Regions from separate parts of the Brevibacillus sp. M2.1A genome, predicted to be linked through region 3. Evidence: a T-box and tRNA genes for the amino acid it is inferred to sense, from the RefSeq annotation. Region 3 holds a T-box; the other regions hold tRNA genes.
The links. The T-box of region 3 lies ahead of metG (methionine--tRNA ligase). A T-box ahead of a tRNA ligase gene usually reads a tRNA of that ligase, here a tRNA-Met.
Positions count from the first base shown of each region.

Region 1: it has a tRNA-Met gene. The T-box ahead of metG (methionine--tRNA ligase) is inferred to sense a tRNA for this amino acid. The anticodon was not compared.
Region 2: it has a tRNA-Met gene. The T-box ahead of metG (methionine--tRNA ligase) is inferred to sense a tRNA for this amino acid. The anticodon was not compared.

Region 1 is NZ_JABSUY020000001.1:4,831,561-4,834,813, reverse strand. It holds rRNA gene HP567_RS23125 (23S ribosomal RNA) at 1-722, shown strand, start outside; tRNA gene HP567_RS23120 (tRNA-Asn) at 775-850, shown strand; tRNA gene HP567_RS23115 (tRNA-Thr) at 857-932, shown strand; tRNA gene HP567_RS23110 (tRNA-Glu) at 950-1,024, shown strand; tRNA gene HP567_RS23105 (tRNA-Val) at 1,059-1,134, shown strand; tRNA gene HP567_RS23100 (tRNA-Met) at 1,213-1,289, shown strand; tRNA gene HP567_RS23095 (tRNA-Asp) at 1,367-1,443, shown strand; tRNA gene HP567_RS23090 (tRNA-Thr) at 1,543-1,617, shown strand; tRNA gene HP567_RS23085 (tRNA-Tyr) at 1,625-1,708, shown strand; tRNA gene HP567_RS23080 (tRNA-Lys) at 1,717-1,792, shown strand; tRNA gene HP567_RS23075 (tRNA-Leu) at 1,858-1,944, shown strand; tRNA gene HP567_RS23070 (tRNA-Gly) at 1,964-2,039, shown strand; tRNA gene HP567_RS23065 (tRNA-Arg) at 2,046-2,119, shown strand; tRNA gene HP567_RS23060 (tRNA-Pro) at 2,154-2,230, shown strand; tRNA gene HP567_RS23055 (tRNA-Leu) at 2,256-2,343, shown strand; tRNA gene HP567_RS23050 (tRNA-Gly) at 2,358-2,431, shown strand; gene HP567_RS23045 (sensor histidine kinase) at 2,723-3,253, opposite strand, start outside.
Region 2 is NZ_JABSUY020000001.1:1,132,710-1,135,962, forward strand. It holds rRNA gene HP567_RS05610 (23S ribosomal RNA) at 1-666, shown strand, start outside; tRNA gene HP567_RS05615 (tRNA-Asn) at 720-795, shown strand; tRNA gene HP567_RS05620 (tRNA-Ser) at 803-893, shown strand; tRNA gene HP567_RS05625 (tRNA-Met) at 918-994, shown strand; tRNA gene HP567_RS05630 (tRNA-Leu) at 1,003-1,087, shown strand; tRNA gene HP567_RS05635 (tRNA-Glu) at 1,102-1,175, shown strand; tRNA gene HP567_RS05640 (tRNA-Val) at 1,209-1,284, shown strand; tRNA gene HP567_RS05645 (tRNA-Met) at 1,363-1,439, shown strand; tRNA gene HP567_RS05650 (tRNA-Asp) at 1,445-1,521, shown strand; tRNA gene HP567_RS05655 (tRNA-Phe) at 1,557-1,632, shown strand; tRNA gene HP567_RS05660 (tRNA-Thr) at 1,651-1,726, shown strand; tRNA gene HP567_RS05665 (tRNA-Gln) at 1,731-1,805, shown strand; tRNA gene HP567_RS05670 (tRNA-Lys) at 1,811-1,886, shown strand; tRNA gene HP567_RS05675 (tRNA-Leu) at 1,954-2,035, shown strand; tRNA gene HP567_RS05680 (tRNA-Gly) at 2,087-2,162, shown strand; tRNA gene HP567_RS05685 (tRNA-Arg) at 2,170-2,246, shown strand; gene HP567_RS05690 (AAA family ATPase) at 2,443-3,253, shown strand, end outside.
Region 3 is NZ_JABSUY020000001.1:670,811-674,063, reverse strand. It holds gene metG (methionine--tRNA ligase) at 1-1,347, opposite strand, end outside; T-box leader at 1,406-1,661, opposite strand; gene HP567_RS03190 (AbrB/MazE/SpoVT family DNA-binding domain-containing protein) at 2,109-2,357, shown strand; gene HP567_RS03185 (class I SAM-dependent methyltransferase) at 2,417-3,067, opposite strand; gene rsmI (16S rRNA (cytidine(1402)-2'-O)-methyltransferase) at 3,198-3,253, opposite strand, start outside.

The DNA.
Region 1 (3,253 bases), 4.2 Mb from region 3:
ACCCTTGATGTACGGAGTTTCTAACTCGTCGCCCTTATCGGGCGAGAGGACCATGCCAGGTGGGCAGTTTGACTGGGGCGGTCGCCTCCTAAAAGGTAACGGAGGCGCCCAAAGGTTCCCTCAGAATGGTCGGAAATCATTCGTAGAGTGTAAAGGCAGAAGGGAGCTTGACTGCGAGACCTACAAGTCGAGCAGGGACGAAAGTCGGGCTTAGTGATCCGGTGGTTCCGCATGGAAGAGTATCGCTCAACGGATAAAAGCTACCCTGGGGATAACAGGCTTATCTCCCCAAGAGTCCACATCGACGGGGAGGTTTGGCACCTCGATGTCGGCTCATCGCATCCTGGGGCTGAAGTAGGTCCCAAGGGTTGGGCTGTTCGCCCATTAAAGCGGTACGCGAGCTGGGTTCAGAACGTCGTGAGACAGTTCGGTCCCTATCTGTCGCGGGCGTAGGAAGTTTGAGGAGAGCTGTCCTTAGTACGAGAGGACCGGGATGGACGCACCGCTGGTGCACCAGTTGTCACGCCAGTGGCACAGCTGGGTAGCTATGTGCGGACGGGATAAGCGCTGAAAGCATCTAAGCGTGAAGCCCCCTCCAAGATGAGACTTCCCACAGCGCAAGCTGGTAAGACCCCTCATAGACGATGAGGTTGATAGGTTCGGTGTGGAAGCGCGGTAACGCGTGGAGCTGACGAATACTAATCGGTCGAGGACTTATCCACACATTCTTAGCAATCATGCGTATTCAGTTTTGAAGGAACAAACCTTCTACGTTCCTCGGTAGCTCAGTTGGTAGAGCAATCGGCTGTTAACCGATCGGTCGGCGGTTCGAGTCCGTCCCGAGGAGCCATAATATGCTCCTGTAGCTCAGTCGGTAGAGCGTTTCCATGGTAAGGAAGAGGTCGCAGGTTCGATTCCTGTCGGGAGCACCAGAAGTAATCTTAATCTTGAACCCGTTGGTGAAGCGGTTTAACACAGCAGCCTTTCACGCTGTCATTCAGGGGTTCGAATCCCCTACGGGTCACCTAGAAAAATCCCTACATATTTGTAGGTGATTTGGAGGCTTAGCTCAGCTGGGAGAGCATCTGCCTTACAAGCAGAGGGTCGGCGGTTCGATCCCGTCAGCCTCCACCACTTATATAAATGGACAAGGAAGGTCAGCTAAAAACGTCACGTCTTGTGGCAACACTGACACTCAGTCGTCCTGACTATCGCGGGATGGAGCAGCTCGGTAGCTCGTCGGGCTCATAACCCGAAGGTCGCAGGTTCAAATCCTGCTCCCGCAACCAAATTTTCTACTTGCTCTACATCGAGTAATCTTCTTGAACAAGTAGGATCGGAGTACCCAGTGGGTGCAACCAAATATGGAGCTGTGGTGAAGTTGGAGTTCACGCCGGTCTGTCACACCGGAGGTCGCGGGTTCGAGTCCCGTCAGCTCCGCCATCTTTCTTAATGAGATGGCATAGTTCATGAACATGAAAAAGGTTTAACGGAATAAAAAAACGTTGATTTTCATGAAAGATATGCCATAATTAAAGATATGCCGGTATAGCTCAATTGGTAGAGCACCTGACTTGTAATCAGGGGTTGTGGGTTCAAGTCCTATTGCCGGCACCATGAAATTGGGGAGATAGTGAAGTGGCTAAACACGGCAGACTGTAAATCTGCTCCCTCCGGGTTCGGCGGTTCGAATCCGTCTCTCCCACCATTTTTCATGAGCCATTAGCTCAGTTGGTAGAGCATCTGACTTTTAATCAGAGGGTCGAAGGTTCGAGTCCTTCATGGCTCACCAGTTTTCATAAACCCGAAAAGTGAAAGTCAGCTTGTTAACACCTCTGACTACTTGGATGGGAAAATGCGGTCGTGGCGGAATTGGCAGACGCGCTAGATTCAGGTTCTAGTGGTGGCAACACCGTGGAGGTTCAAGTCCTCTCGACCGCACCAATCAACTTCTTCTTATAATGCGGACGTAGCTCAATTGGTAGAGCGTCGCCTTGCCAAGGCGAAGGTCGAGGGTTCGAGACCCTTCGTCCGCTCCATAACATGTGCCCTTAGCTCAGCTGGATAGAGCGTTTGACTACGAATCAAAAGGTCGGGAGTTCGAATCTCTCAGGGCACGCTTCTTTACTACAAAAGTGAAGATGATAATTTGTCGGGAAGTAGCTCAGCTTGGTAGAGTACTTGGCTTGGGACCAAGGGGTCGCAGGTTCGAATCCTGTCTTCCCGACCATGATTTGCCCACGTTTTACAGGTTTGCCGGGGTGGCGGAATGGGCAGACGCAACAGACTTAAAATCTGTCGGGAGTTTCTCCCGTACCGGTTCAAGTCCGGTCCTCGGCACCAGCATCTATTTTGATGCGGGTGTAGTTCAATGGTAGAACTCCAGCCTTCCAAGCTGGTCGCGTGGGTTCGATTCCCATCACCCGCTCCATACATAAAGCAGAGAGCCAATAGGTTCTCTGTTTTTTTGTGTCTAGGAAAGCAGGCCTATTTTTACTTGAGGCAAAAGTATGAAGGCTTATCCAACAGTTGAATAGATAAGCCTTTGTTCAATACAGGTATAAAAGTTTGTCGAAAGCTGTCTGACGTTTTCTATGGTAGCAACATATGTTTTCGTGTACAGTAAAACTAAGATCGCTTACCGATGAAGTTGGTAACGGATCTCTTGCCTTGCCTCCTGCATTGTCAGGGGGCTTTTTTGCGTGGTTCAAAAAAGAGCGACCTAGAGAGCTTCCATTCGCGGACCAACTTCCTGGGCATTTGCAATCGGCAGAGAAACGATAAAGCGTGTGCGTTTTTCATTGGAATCACAATGGATCGTGCCCTGATGCTTTTCGATAATATTTTTGCAGATGGACAAGCCAATACCCGTCCCATTTTGTTTAGTCGTAAAGAATGGTTGGAAAAGATTCTCGACGATCTCGGGTGGAATCCTTTCGCCGTTGTTTTCCACACTCAAATAGAGCCATCCATCAGAAGAAGTGGAAATGACATGAATATACTTGTCTGTGCGATTTTGCACGGCGTCAATGGCATTGTTTAATAGATTGACGACAACTTGCTTCAAGCCTTCTTCATAACATGCGAGTAAGCAGGGGTGGATTTGTTTTTCAAAACGTATGTTTTCTCCCACGAGGCGAGGGGTAATCAGCATCTCTACTTCTTCAAGCAGTTCTTCTACTTGAACGGTTTTAAAAATTTCATCGAGAATTGGTTTTTTGGAAAAGCTGAGGAATCCGGTCAGTTGCCGATG
Region 2 (3,253 bases), 460 kb from region 3:
GGTGGGCAGTTTGACTGGGGCGGTCGCCTCCTAAAAGGTAACGGAGGCGCCCAAAGGTTCCCTCAGAATGGTCGGAAATCATTCGTAGAGTGTAAAGGCAGAAGGGAGCTTGACTGCGAGACCTACAAGTCGAGCAGGGACGAAAGTCGGGCTTAGTGATCCGGTGGTTCCGCATGGAAGGGCCATCGCTCAACGGATAAAAGCTACCCTGGGGATAACAGGCTTATCTCCCCCAAGAGTCCACATCGACGGGGAGGTTTGGCACCTCGATGTCGGCTCATCGCATCCTGGGGCTGAAGTAGGTCCCAAGGGTTGGGCTGTTCGCCCATTAAAGCGGTACGCGAGCTGGGTTCAGAACGTCGTGAGACAGTTCGGTCCCTATCTGTCGCGGGCGTAGGAAGTTTGAGGAGAGCTGTCCTTAGTACGAGAGGACCGGGATGGACGCACCGCTGGTGCACCAGTTGTCACGCCAGTGGCACAGCTGGGTAGCTATGTGCGGACGGGATAAGCGCTGAAAGCATCTAAGCGTGAAGCCCCCTCCAAGATGAGACTTCCCACAGCGCAAGCTGGTAAGACCCCTCATAGACGATGAGGTTGATAGGTTCGGTGTGGAAGCGCGGTAACGCGTGGAGCTGACGAATACTAATCGGTCGAGGACTTATCCACACACTCTTAGCAATCATGCGTATTCAGTTTTGAAGGAATAAATCCTTCAACGTTCCTCGGTAGCTCAGTTGGTAGAGCAATCGGCTGTTAACCGATCGGTCGGCGGTTCGAGTCCGTCCCGAGGAGCCATATATACGGAGAGTTACCCAAGAGGCCGAAGGGGACGGTTTGCTAAACCGTTAGTATGCGCAAGCGTAGCGAGGGTTCGAATCCCTCACTCTCCGCCATATGTTTTAATCTCATAGCTTCATGGCGGTGTAGCTCAGCTGGTTAGAGCGTTCGGTTCATACCCGAAAGGTCGGGGGTTCGATTCCCTCCGCCGCTACCATATTAATTGCGGTCGTGGTGGAATTGGCAGACACACCATCTTGAGGGGGTGGCGGGGCGACCCGTGCGAGTTCGAGTCTCGCCGACCGCACCATACTTCATAATCCTGGCCCGTTGGTGAAGCGGTTTAACACAGCAGCCTTTCACGCTGTCATTCAGGGGTTCGAATCCCCTACGGGTCACCTAGCAAAATGCCCTGCGTTAGCAGGGATCCTGGAGGCTTAGCTCAGCTGGGAGAGCATCTGCCTTACAAGCAGAGGGTCGGCGGTTCGATCCCGTCAGCCTCCACCACTAATATCAAAGGGCAAGGAAGGTCAGCTAAAAGCGTCACGTCCTGTGGCAATACTGACACTCAGTAGTCCTGACTATCGCGGGATGGAGCAGCTCGGTAGCTCGTCGGGCTCATAACCCGAAGGTCGCAGGTTCAAATCCTGCTCCCGCAACCAAATATGGAGCTGTGGTGAAGTTGGAGTTCACGCCGGTCTGTCACACCGGAGGTCGCGGGTTCGAGTCCCGTCAGCTCCGCCATTTTTCTTAAAGAATGGCGAAGATCAATCACAAATGGCTCGGTAGCTCAGTCGGTAGAGCAGAGGACTGAAAATCCTCGTGTCGGCGGTTCGATTCCGTCCCGAGCCACCATTAATTAAATTCAACAACGCCGGTATAGCTCAATTGGTAGAGCACCTGACTTGTAATCAGGGGGTTGTGGGTTCAAGTCCTATTGCCGGCACCACCATTGGGGTATAGCCAAGCGGTAAGGCAACGGACTTTGACTCCGTCATTCCTAGGTTCAAATCCTAGTACCCCAGCCATTTGCGAGCCATTAGCTCAGTTGGTAGAGCATCTGACTTTTAATCAGAGGGTCGAAGGTTCGAGTCCTTCATGGCTCACCAGTTTTTTAGCTGAAGAAGCAAAGCTGCGTGATAGTAACAGTAATGCCTTTTCTGTTCTAAGTAAAATGCGGGTGTGGCGGAATGGCAGACGCACCAGATTTAGGTTCTGGCGGGCAACCGTGGGGGTTCAAGTCCCTTCACCCGCACCATACTATGACAGAAAGCTTTGCCCTCAGTACAAACCTCATAAGATGTAACATGCGGACGTAGCTCAATTGGTAGAGCGTCGCCTTGCCAAGGCGAAGGTCGAGGGTTCGAGACCCTTCGTCCGCTCCATTTATTTGTGCCCTTAGCTCAGCTGGATAGAGCGTTTGACTACGAATCAAAAGGTCGGGAGTTCGAATCTCTCAGGGCACGCCATATATCATATGAAACCGAAGAGTAGGAATAGATCCTACTCTTTTTTTTATAATTACTTGTGTATTTTTGCAAATTTTAAGCATTTTTCCCTTGTATCTCCTATTTGCATCCATTACTTTAGAATTACACTGAAAGCATGGAGGAACAGCTGTTACAAACCTGCGGAAGAATATCATGGAACAGGAGTTGTATCAACATGAACCCTATCAAATTGGAACAAGTAAATCCTGCAATAGTCAGTTTAATCGATAATATAGAAAAAGTACTGATTGGGAAACGCTCTGTAATTGAGCTCATGGTAGCGGCTGTTCTTGCGAATGGTCACGTTTTGCTCGAAGATGTACCAGGCGTTGGGAAGACCATGATGGTACGTGCATTGTCCAAATCAATCAGCGGTGACTTTAAACGTATTCAATTTACCCCAGATTTGTTGCCAACGGATGTGACAGGGGTTGCTATCTTTAATCAAAAAAGTCTGGAGTTTGAGTTCCGTCAAGGGCCGATTTTTGCAAATGTCATTCTTGCAGACGAAATCAACCGGACTTCACCGAAAACACAATCCGCACTCTTGGAAGCCATGGAAGAGCGCTCGGTGACAATCGATGGTGCTACGTATCGATTAGCAGAGCCGTTTTTTGTGATGGCTACGCAAAACCCATTAGAGTATGAAGGGACCTTCCCATTACCTGAAGCTCAATTAGACCGATTCTTCATGCAAGTAAGCTTGGGATATCCAACGGTAGAGGAAGAAATGCGGATGCTGTCCAGATTCTCGGCAGCGAATCCATTGGAAGAGCTTCAGCCGGTTATGACTACTGCCGAGCTTGCGGAGCTTCAACGTGAGGTATCGACGGTCAAAGTATCGGAAGGTATAAAAGAATACATCGTGCGTCTATGTCATCGTACGCGTGAGCATCATCATATTTATCTAGGCGTGAGCCCGCGCGGTTCTCTTGCTCTTTTCCGGGCTGTTCAGGCGTTGGCCTTCGTTCGTGGACGTGACTATG
Region 3 (3,253 bases):
GTACATAACGGTTGCCAAGCGACCTTTGGTTTCTTCGGATTTTGCCAAATTCCAAGGCATGGTCTCGTCGATGTATTTGTTTGTACGTCCCACCAGTTCCCAAATGTGAGCCAGTGCATTGGAGAAGCGCATTTCTTCCATGTGCTCTTCCACCAACGCCTTCGTTTTCATCGCAAGGCCGATCAGGCTGTCATCCGGCTCTCCTGCATCCTGTGGAGCTGGAACGATACCATCGAAATATTTCTCAATCATCGTAGCGGTACGGCTCAGCAGGTTTCCGATGTCATTAGCCAAGTCGTAGTTCAGGCGCTGTACGAACGATTCTGGCGTGAAGATGCCATCCTGACCGAAGTTGATTTCACGAAGCAGGAAGTAGCGAACGCCGTCAGAACCGTAACGGTCGATCAAAACCTTCGGGTCAATGACATTCCCCTTGGATTTCGACATTTTTCCATCTGGCATCAGAAGCCAGCCATGACCAAAAATTTGCTTTGGCAACGGAATATCCAGTGCCATCAACAGGATTGGCCAATAGATCGTATGGAAGCGCAAAATGTCTTTTCCAACCATATGAACATTGGCTGGCCAGAAATTACGGTATTTGCTGTCGTCTTCGGACAAATAGCCGAGAGCAGAAATATAGTTCGTCAATGCATCGATCCATACGTAAATGACGTGCTCTGGATCGCTCGGCACCTTGATTCCCCAGTCAAATGTACTGCGGGATACGGACAAATCCTGGAGGCCTGGCTTCAGGAAGTTATTGATCATTTCGTTGCGGCGGCTCTCCGGTTGAATAAATTCAGGGTTTGCTTCGATGTGTGCAAGCAGTCTGTCCTGATACTTGGACATGCGGAAGAAGTAGTTTTTCTCCTTCACTTTTTTCACTTCGCGACCACAGTCCGGGCAAGCATATCCGTTGTCTGTTTTCGCTTGGGTTTCTGTCCAGAAAGCTTCGCAAGGCACACAGTAGAAGCCCTCGTACTCACCCAAATAAATATCACCTTGGTCGAGCAGACGCTGGAACACTTTTTGTACGACTTCTTTATGACGAGGCTCAGTGGTACGGATGAAATCGTCATAAGAGATGTCCAGCTTTTGCCATAGGTCCTTTACCCAATCGACAATCGGGTCGATGAATTCGAGTGGTTGTTTGCCATCCTCGGCTGCACGCTCTTGGAGCTTTTGACCATGCTCATCTGTCCCTGTCAGGTAATACACATCATAGCCGCGCAAACGCTTATAACGAGCCATGGCATCACACGCGATTGTGGTGTAAGCGTTACCGATGTGGAGTTTGTTACTTGGATAGTAGATCGGTGTTGTGATGTAATAAGTAGGTTTCATTGCAACTATTCCCCTCCTGTTTACGTTTATTAAAATAAGGAAAAGCCCACCCCAAAAAAATTGGGGCGAGCTCTATCTCGCGGTACCACCCAAATACTCCGTCCCCTCACGGAAAACGGACTTGGTGAGTCAAAACATGACTCTACCCGTAACGTGGGCATACGTCACAAACTACTAAGGTACGGTCAATGCCGTTACTGTTCATCTGCAAGACTCAGGGGCCATGTTCAGCTTGCTCGCTTATACCGGTTTTCAGCTACCCCGGCTCTCTGAAATAAGGAGGATCGGCTTACTCTTCCCATCATGGTCGTTTGGTATCATTTGTTGCTGCATTTATCCTCTATTGTACACGACCAACCTGTTTTGTAAACATCCTCGGCAAGCCCATTTTCCTAAGGAATTTTATCGCTGGCTTCATACCAACTTTACAAATTACCAGCAGAAAAGAGAAAACTTGGAGTTTTTGTCGAATCGCCATGTTTCGTTTCGACATTCGTCGACTTATTCGACACCAATACTCCCAGTAAATTTTATCCATAAAAATTTCCATATCGATGCCAACATTTTGAGAAACACCGATTTAACAGCATTTTCGTTTTGAAAAAACATTTTGCTTTTCAAGGAATTGTCAAAATCATGTTGACACCTTTGGGAATGGCTGGTATGATAATCCCAACAGAAAATGTCGAATATTGACGATAAATGATGAGCGTATAACAATAGCATCGACATATACAGACTTTTGGGAGGAGATTTTAACTATGATGAAATCAACCGGTATCGTTCGCAAAGTAGATGAATTGGGTCGTGTTGTTATTCCAATCGAATTGCGCCGCACTTTGGGTATCGCTGAGAAAGATGCTTTGGAAATCTACGTTGACGGAGAGCGCATCATCCTGAAAAAGTATGAGCCTGCATGTATCTTCTGTGGAAACGCTGATAAGGTATCTCACTTTAAAGGTAAAATTGTGTGCCAAGATTGCCTGACAGAAATGCCTGTTAAACGCTAATTTCATTTGATTACATAGACATGCCTTTGTGGGACGAGCCTACAAAGGCTTTTTGTTTGCTATTTTTTCTTCAGCAGCGCTCGGAAGAAGTACAGCCTGGGCACATACAAATCAGAATAGACCACATCAGCTGGCATTTCAAAGGATACGTCGCCAGAAAACTGCAATCCAACCTCCACCAAAACTTGCTGCAGTCGCGCTAAATTGATCAGCGGGTAATCAAATGTGAGTACAAGCTGCCCATCGTCTTTTAACACTCTATGAAATTCGCGAAATGCTTCCACCATAATCGGGTCTTCAAGATGCTCGAGAACAGAGATGCAAAATACAGTATCAAACTTTTGATCCGAGTACGGCAAGTAAGTCAAATTTGCTCGACAATAATAAATACCGTCAAAATAATGCGCAGGCAAGCTATCTGCTACTCTTTTCCCAAATACGTCCACAATATCTTGATAGATCGCTTCCTTAGACAGTATCCGATTATCGAGATCACAAGCGTGTACTTCTCGACAATGATCGGCCAAATAAAATTTGAATGGGTGGCAGATCCCGCATGCCGAATCAAGTACAACGTCATTCGGCCTGGCAAACTGTTTGGCCCAGGCATATTCGTACGGTCTACTGTTCCATGTAACCGGCAGCGTAAAAATAAAATGATCGTCTTTTTCATCTGTTTTCACAATAAAACGAGAATCACGAATACTCACAGCTGATTCCCCCCTTCCTTTCCTTCCGAAAACACCCTCAGCGCCCCTTACCATCGTATTCACCTGCCACGTCGAGATGACGAAAAGAAAAAGCCGACCGTATCGGCCAGCTTTGCTCCCTCTTTAACTTTTATTCACGATGATATTCGTTGTAAACATCTCGCTTGGATACGTTTCGATCATCGG